One region of the Pseudomonas sp. JDS28PS106 genome, then DNA from elsewhere that is predicted to be linked to it. Evidence: riboswitches for the same ligand, from Rfam matches in the RefSeq annotation. Region 1 holds a riboswitch; the other holds the start of a gene.
The links. Region 1 has a riboswitch for cobalamin ahead of TRP66_RS02170 (ABC transporter substrate-binding protein). Riboswitches for the same ligand answer to the same signal wherever they lie in the genome.

Region 1 (3,912 bases):
TCGTCATTCACGGGTATCTGCTGTGGATCGCGATTCTCTACACGGCGCTGGGCACGGCCTTCACCCACTTTCTGGGCCGCCCGTTGCAGCCACTGGATTACCAGCAGCAGCGCTTCGAAGCGGACTTTCGCGCCAGCCTGCTGCGCAAGCGCGACCACGCCGAGCAGATCGCGCTCTATCGAGGCGAGGCGGTAGAGAAGCGTCAACTGGCCGAGCGTTTCGAGCGCATCGCCGGCAATTGGTGGCAACTGATGGAACGCATGCGCAAGCTGCAATTCTTCACGGTCAGCTATGACCGGGTAAGCCGGATCATTCCGGTGTTCGCCGCCCTGCCTGCCTTTCTCGCCAAGACCATCACCCTGGGCGGGCTGATGCAGATCCGCAGCGCCTTCACGGCCGTGCAAGGCTCGCTGAGCTGGTTCATCGAAATGTACCCTCGCCTGGCCGCATGGAGTGCGACGGTAGAGCGGGTTGGCCAGTTCCATCAGGCCATCGAGGCCACCAGGGCCCAGGTACGGCCGATTGACCGGGCGCAGGTTTTGCGGGTCGAGCATTTACAGATCCACCAGCCTGACGGCAGCGTGCTGCTCGACGACCTGAACCTTGCCGGCCACGCGGGCGAATGGCTGCAAATTGCCGGGCGCAGCGGGCTGGGCAAGTCTACGCTGTTGCGCACCCTGCACGGGCTCTGGCCGTACTACCGGGGTCACTGGACGCTGCGTGAAGGGCCTAGCCTGCTGATTCCTCAGCAACCGTACCTGCCGACTTTGCCGTTGCGCGAATTGCTGGCGTACCCGGCGGCGCAATGTCCGCCGGATACGCGGCTGGTGGAAGTCCTGCGCGAGGTCGGGCTGGCGCAGCTGGCGGAGCGACTGGATGAGCAATGCGAGTGGCCACGTCAGCTGTCCGGTGGCGAGCAGCAACGGCTCGGACTTGCTCGCGCACTTCTGTATGCGCCGCAGACGCTTTATCTGGACGAAGCGACCAACCAGCTCGATGACGCCAGCGCCTGCGAGTTGCTGGGCAAACTGCGACGCGCGCTGCCCGGCACGCTGGTCGTTGGCATCAGCCACCAGCCGAACGTGGGCCGGTTGTTCGACAGGACGGTGGAGTTGCCGGATTCGCAGCGGGCACATCGCCAGCAAGCTGGCTCCTACGGGACCGGGTAGGAGCCAGCTTGCTGGCGATAAGGCCTGTCGGCGCTCAGCCTTCCCAGGCCACGGTGCGCAGGCGCCACAAGGCGACGTCCAGCAGATCTTTGGTGAACAGAGGTGCAAACCTTGGTTGCAACATCAGCGATTCCATCGTCAGGTCTTCCCGCCCTTCGCGAACCAGACGTTTGAATCCGTCCTGGAACTGGCCGGAGACGATGAAATGAATGGCAACGTCCACCGGGTGCTGCTCATCGACCATTTTCTCCCACCGGGGAAAATGGTAGCCGGCCTCGTGACACTTCTTCACGTCTTCGCGGACGGCCTGGGCGAAGGCTTCTCGTAGTGCTTCCACGGATTTCACCTGCTCGATCGGTTGATAGGCCCACCATAAATAGCACGTCGGGCGCGGCATCGGCAGTCTCCGGCGCAAAGCATTAGCCAGGTCAAGGCTGATCGTTTACCATCGCGCCCCGTCGGTTTCCGAGAGGAACTAACAGGGAATTCGCGCGCTTCGCTCAGCCGAGGCGCAAACGAAACTGCCCCCGCAACTGTAGGCACCGAGCCTGTTCCGAAGCATCTGCAAGCCACTGGGGCGACCCGGGAAGGCCGGAACCGGGCGATGACGTGCCAGTCAGGAGACCTGCCGACCTGCTGCAAACACTGACCGGCGGGGTGTCCGGGAAGGACATCTCCGCGCGCTCTTTCTGCGCTTCGTCTTGCCTTGCCTGCACGGCACTGGCCTGGGATGTGTTTCCTGCATGTACCTTGCGTCCTGCACACGTACGATAGGAGATCGCATTCATGTCCCTGCCCCGCTTCGCCGTCCTGATCGCAGCGCTCATCGGCGCCACCGGTTTTTCGTCGCTCGTGGCCGCCGCACCCACTCATTACCCCCTGACACTGCAGAACTGCGGCATGCCGCTGACGTTCGAGCGGGCGCCTCAGCGCGCGGTCACCATCGGTCAGGCTGGCACGGAAATGCTCTACGAACTGGGCCTGGGCGACCGGCTGGTCGGAACCTCACTCTGGTTCAATGACGTGCTGCCGCGCTTCAAGGCGCAGAACGACAAAGTGGAACGTCTGGCCGACAACGACCCCAGCTTCGAGTCGGTCATCGGCAAGCGCCCCGGTCTGGTCGCGGTGCAGCTGGAATGGATGGTCGGCCCCCAGGGCGTGGTCGGCACCCGCGAGCAATTCCATGACCTGAAGATTCCCACTTACATCATGCCGTCCGACTGCGAAGGCAAGGACAATCTGGTCGGCGCGGATGGCACGCGCCTGGAGCCGTTTCGCATTGAGTCGATCTACACCAGCATCGAGCAACTGGCGCAGATCTTCGACGTCCAGGAGCGCGGCCAGGCGCTGGTGGCGCAGTTGCAAGAGCGTCTGAAAAACGCCCTGGCCAACGTCCAGCGCAACCATGACAAGGACGTGTCGGCGGTGTTCTGGTTCTCCAGCGCCGATCTGGACATCGACCCCTACGTCGCCGGTCGCAAGGGCATCCCGGACTTCATGCTCAAGAGCCTTGGCATGCGCAACATCGTCGAGTCCGATGAAGAGTGGCCGACCGTGGGCTGGGAAACCATCGCCAAGGCCAACCCGAGCATTCTGGTGATCGCGCGTATGGACCGCCGCCGCTTTCCGGCCGACGACTATCGCAAGAAGCTGGAGTTTCTCAAGGCTGACCCGGTTACCCGCAACATGGACGCGGTGAAGAACGACCGTATCGTGATCATCGACGCTGATGGCATGCAAGCCAGCCTGCGCCTGTTCACCGGCATCGAAGAACTCGCTGCCGCGGCCGACCGGTTCAGCAAGGCACCATGAAATTTTCCGCAGCGCTAGGCCATGCATTCTGGGTAACGGCACTGCTACTGGCGGCCGTGCTGGCCGGCACGGCCATCGGCGAGACGGCGATCGGCCCTGAGGCGATCCTTCAGACCCTGGCCAACAAGCTGTGGGGCGCGGGCTACGTGCTCGACCCCATAGACGAGGGCATCATCTGGAACTATCGCCTGACCCGCGCCATAGTCGCTGCCGCCTGCGGCGCGGGGCTGGCGATTTCCGGCGTGGTGCTGCAATCGCTGCTGCGCAATCCGCTGGCCGATCCTTATCTGCTGGGCATTTCAGCCGGGGCGTCGACCGGCGCCGTATCGGTCGCCGTGCTGGGTCTGGGCGCGGGCGCCGTCTCGCTCTCGGCCGGTGCCTTCGCCGGCGCGGTGGCGGCGTTCAGTCTGGTCGCCCTGCTCGCCCGCTCGTCCCGCGGCACGACCGCGGCTGGACACATCATCCTGGCGGGTATCGCCGGTTCGCAGTTATTCAACGCGCTGACCTCGTTCCTGATCACCAAGTCCGCCAGTTCCGAACAGGCCCGGGGCATCATGTTCTGGCTGTTGGGCAACCTGAGCGGGGTGCGCTGGCATTCGGTATGGCTGTCAGTGCCGGTGGTGCTGGTCGGGTTGTTGGTGTGCCTGTGGCATCGCCGCGCGCTGGATGCCTTCATCTTCGGCAGTGATTCGGCCGCCTCGCTGGGGATCCCGGTGCGCCGCGTGCAGATCGTGCTGATCGCCTGCGCCGCGCTGGTGACGGCAGTAATGGTGTCCATCGCCGGCTCCATCGGTTTCGTCGGGCTGGTGATCCCTCATGCGGTGCGCATGCTGGTGGGCGTGCGGCATACCCGGCTGGTGCCGGTAAGCGCCCTGTGCGGCGCGCTGTTCCTGATCGCCGCGGACGTGATTTCCCGGACCCTGATCAAGGG
Region 2 (3,912 bases), on a different contig from region 1:
CGCAGAAACTGCCAGAGCCGGTCACGATCCGCCGCCGGCACGGTGCTCAGGTCGCTGAGTTCCGGGTCAGGTCGGTCGTCGCCCGGCACCAGAATCACCTGCACCCCGGTGGCGGCCAGTTCCATCAGGCGCTCGACACCATAGCGCCAGTAGCCGATGCCGCCATGCAGCGAGATCAGGATGACCTTGGCATGGCGCAGGACTTCCTCGACGTAGAGGTCGACCGAGGCATGGTTCTGCACCTGCATCGGATTGGCCAGACGCAGGCTGGGGTACTCGTCCGGCAGCTGCTGCGCGGCCTGCGCCAGCAGCGCCAGACTCGAATCGCCGCTACAGAGAATCACCAGCTCGGCCGGCGTCTGACCAAGGTCGGCAATACTGTCGTCCGGGACGAATCCGCCGGGCTGGGTTCTCAGCAGGTGCATGGATCAACCGGCGAGCGCAGCGAGCGCAGCGGTGAGTTGCGCTTCCAAGGCCGGCGCATCCAGGGCCTGGCCGATCAGCACCAACCGGGTCAGACGCGCTTCGTCCGCGCCCCACTTGCGGTCGAAGTGCTTGTCGAACCGCGTGCCGACGCCCTGGATCAACAGACGCATGGGTTTGCCCGGAATCGCCGCGAAGCCCTTGACCCGCAGAATGCCGTGCTGCACCACCAGCGCGGTCAGCGCATCGAGCAGCACGCTCTCGTCGGCTTCGGGCAGCTCGATGGAGATCGAGTCGAAGGCATCATGGTCGTGGTCGTCATGATCTTCGTCGTCGTGGTGATCGTGGTGAGTCTTGCGGCCATCGATATGCAGCTCGGATTCGGCGTTGACGCCCAGCAGGACGCTCAGTGGCAGGCGGCCGTTGCTGGCCTCCACTACCTTGACCGCCGGCGACAGCTCTTCGGCGATTTCAGCCCGCACCGCAGCTAGCCCTTCGGCGTCGATCTGGTCAACCTTGTTGAGAATGACCAGATCGGCGCTTGCCAGTTGGTCGGCGAACAGCTCGTGCAGCGGCGACTCGTGGTCCAGGTTCGGATCCAGCTTGCGCTGGGCGTCCACCTGTTCGGGATAAGCAGCGAAGGTGCCGGCCCGTACCGCCGGACTGTCGACCACGGTAATCACCGCGTCGACCGTGCAGGCATTGCGGATCTCCGGCCACTGGAACGCCTGCACCAGCGGCTTGGGCAGGGCCAGGCCGCTGGTTTCGATCAGGATGTGATCCAGATCGCCACGGCGTGCCACCAGCTCGCGCATCACCGGGAAGAACTCTTCCTGCACGGTGCAGCACAGGCAACCGTTGGCCAGCTCATACACCCGGCCGTTGGCCTCCTCCTCGGTGCAGCCGATGCTGCACTGCTTGAGAATTTCGCCGTCGATGCCCAGCTCGCCGAATTCATTGACGATGACCGCGATACGGCGGCCTTGCGCGTTGTCCAGCATATGGCGCAACAGCGTGGTCTTGCCCGAGCCGAGGAAGCCGGTGACGATGGTGACGGGAAGCTTGGCCAGTGTTTTCATCAGATGCCCTTTGGCGCGGCGGGCAGACAGGACGACAGCCGGGCACGGCGCCCAAGGCTCGATTCGCCACCGGATCACCCCGCCCGGTTGTAGTGAGAATTCGCGGGCACAAGCCCGGTTCGAGGCAGGTCTCCTGGCTTCCGGTGGCGCGACGCGGCAGTAGAGGCCGCGTGACGCGTGTCGCCCGCGCCTTCCCGCGTGTGCAGTGGCTGTGCGAACGACCTGACCGATTACAGTTGCGGGGGCAGCTGCGGCCTATACCGCATTCCCGTCTTAGCTCCAGCCTTCAGCTGGAGAACCTCGAACCCGCAAGGCTACGCAGTGCCTGCGGGCAGGTCAATCGTTCAGATTGACGATGCCCGCCCTGCCGTGATTTGCTGCGGCGCATTTGCCGGCCGCAGGCAGCCATGATCGACAATTTTCCAACATCCGGAAGCGCCACTCACCGCCCGCTGCGCGCCAAGGTTCTGGTCGTCGGACTTGGCTGCCGGCAGGACTGCGAGGCCGCTCATCTTCGCGAACTGATCGACGGCGCGCTGGCCGAGCACGGTCTGGACATCCAGCGCATCGACGCGCTCGCCAGCACTACGGCCAAGGCGGAAGAGCCCGGCCTGCTGGAGCTGGCCCGGCAGCTCGGTTTGCCGCTTGTGCTGATGCCACCCGCGCAGCTGGCACCCTTCGATGCGCAACTCACCCATCGCTCGGCGCTGGCGTTCGCTCGCACCGGCTGCCATGGCGTCGCCGAAGGCGCTGCATTGGCGGCAGCCAGTCAGCTGGCCGGCGGTGGGGCGCGCCTGCTGATTCCGCGGCGCAAATCCCGTCTGGCGACATTTGCCTTGGCGTTGGCAGGTCCGGGTAACGGATAATCACTCGTCACCTTTCTGTCTGGAGAACCCATTGACCGTCTATTTTATCGGTGCCGGCCCCGGCGACCCGGAGCTGATCACCGTCAAGGGCCAGCGTCTGATCCGCAGCTGCCCGGTCATCATTTACGCCGGCTCGCTGGTGCCGTTGGCGGTGCTCGAAGGCCATACCGCCGATGAAATCACCAACAGCGCCGAACTGCATCTGGAGCAGATCGTGGCGCTGATGAAACTTGCTCATGAACGCGGCCAGGACGTCGCGCGCGTTCACTCCGGCGATCCGAGCCTCTACGGCGCCATCGGCGAGCAGATCCGCCATCTGCGCCGGCTGGGCATTCCCTTCGAGATTGTCCCAGGCGTAACGGCGACCGCCGCGTGCGCCGCGCTACTGGGCACCGAACTGACGCTGCCTGACCTGTCCCAGAGCGTGATCCTGACCCGATACGCGGACAAGACGTCGATGCCCGAAGGGGAAAAGCTCGGGGACCTGGCCCGCCATCAAGCGACCATGGCAATTCATCTCGGCGTCAATCACCTGGAAAAGATCGTCGCCGAACTGACGCCGCACTATGGCGTGGAATGTCCGATCGCCGTCATTCACAGGGCCAGCTGGCCGGATCAGGATTGGGTGCAGGGTACGCTGGCCGATATCGCCGCGAAGGTGAAGGCAAAGGATTTTCGGCGTACGGCGTTGATTCTGGTGGGAAAGGTGCTGGGGGATGACCCGTTCAGCGAGTCATCGCTGTATCGCGCCGGGCATGCGCATTTGTATCGACCGTAAATAAGCTATCGCCAGCAAGCTGGCTCCTACAACGGAACTGTAGGAACCAGCGGGCGGCGATCCGCATTGCTGGCGATCAACTGATCAGTAATACGCGTTTTCTTTCTGGGTATGATCGGTCACGTCGCGCACGCCGGACAGCTCAGGAATGCGTTCGAGCAAGGTGCGCTCGATACCGTCCTTGAGGGTGACGTCAGCCTGACCGCAGCCCTGGCAACCGCCGCCGAATTGCAGCACGGCGATGTTCTGCTCGCCCTCTTCGACCACGTCGATCAAGGTGACCTGCCCGCCATGGCTGGCCAGACCGGGGTTGATCTCGGTCTGCAGGTAGTAATTGATGCGCTCGTTGATCGGGCTGTCGGCGTTGACCATCGGCACCTTGGCGTTTGGCGCCTTGATGGTCAGCTGGCCGCCCATGCGATCGGTGGCGTAATCGACCACCGCATCTTCCAGAAAGGCTTCGCTGAAGCCGTCGATCCAGGCGGTGAAACGCGCAAGGCCGATAGCGGTGTCTTCAGGTTTTTCTTCCCCCGGCTTGCAGTAGGCAATGCAGGTCTCGGCGTACTGGGTGCCAGGCTGAGTGATAAACACGCGGATGCCGATGCCGGGAGTGTTCTGCTTTTCCAGCAGATCGGCCAGGTAATCGTGGGCGGCATCGGTAATTGTGATAGCGGTCATGAAAGTTCCTCGCAGACGTGCCGGCAGTTTACGCCAATCCGGCGCCTCGTACAAAGTCCTAGTATTTTTGTCAGGAAAGCACCCGGAC

Region 2: another riboswitch for cobalamin. It lies ahead of cobW (cobalamin biosynthesis protein CobW); the one in region 1 lies ahead of TRP66_RS02170 (ABC transporter substrate-binding protein).

The regions. Positions count from the first base shown of each region.
Region 1 covers NZ_JBAJGT010000001.1:508,037-511,948, forward strand. The annotation lists gene TRP66_RS02160 (ABC transporter ATP-binding protein/permease) at 1-1,169, shown strand, start outside; gene TRP66_RS02165 (hypothetical protein) at 1,204-1,506, opposite strand; cobalamin riboswitch at 1,612-1,816, shown strand; gene TRP66_RS02170 (ABC transporter substrate-binding protein) at 1,956-2,981, shown strand; gene TRP66_RS02175 (FecCD family ABC transporter permease) at 2,978-3,912, shown strand, end outside.
Region 2 covers NZ_JBAJGT010000002.1:39,217-43,128, forward strand. The annotation lists gene cobN (cobaltochelatase subunit CobN) at 1-425, opposite strand, end outside; gene cobW (cobalamin biosynthesis protein CobW) at 429-1,502, opposite strand; cobalamin riboswitch at 1,609-1,820, opposite strand; gene TRP66_RS03355 (cobalamin biosynthesis protein) at 1,910-2,368, shown strand; gene cobM (precorrin-4 C(11)-methyltransferase) at 2,400-3,146, shown strand; gene nfuA (Fe-S biogenesis protein NfuA) at 3,231-3,824, opposite strand; gene TRP66_RS03370 (acyltransferase family protein) at 3,895-3,912, opposite strand, start outside.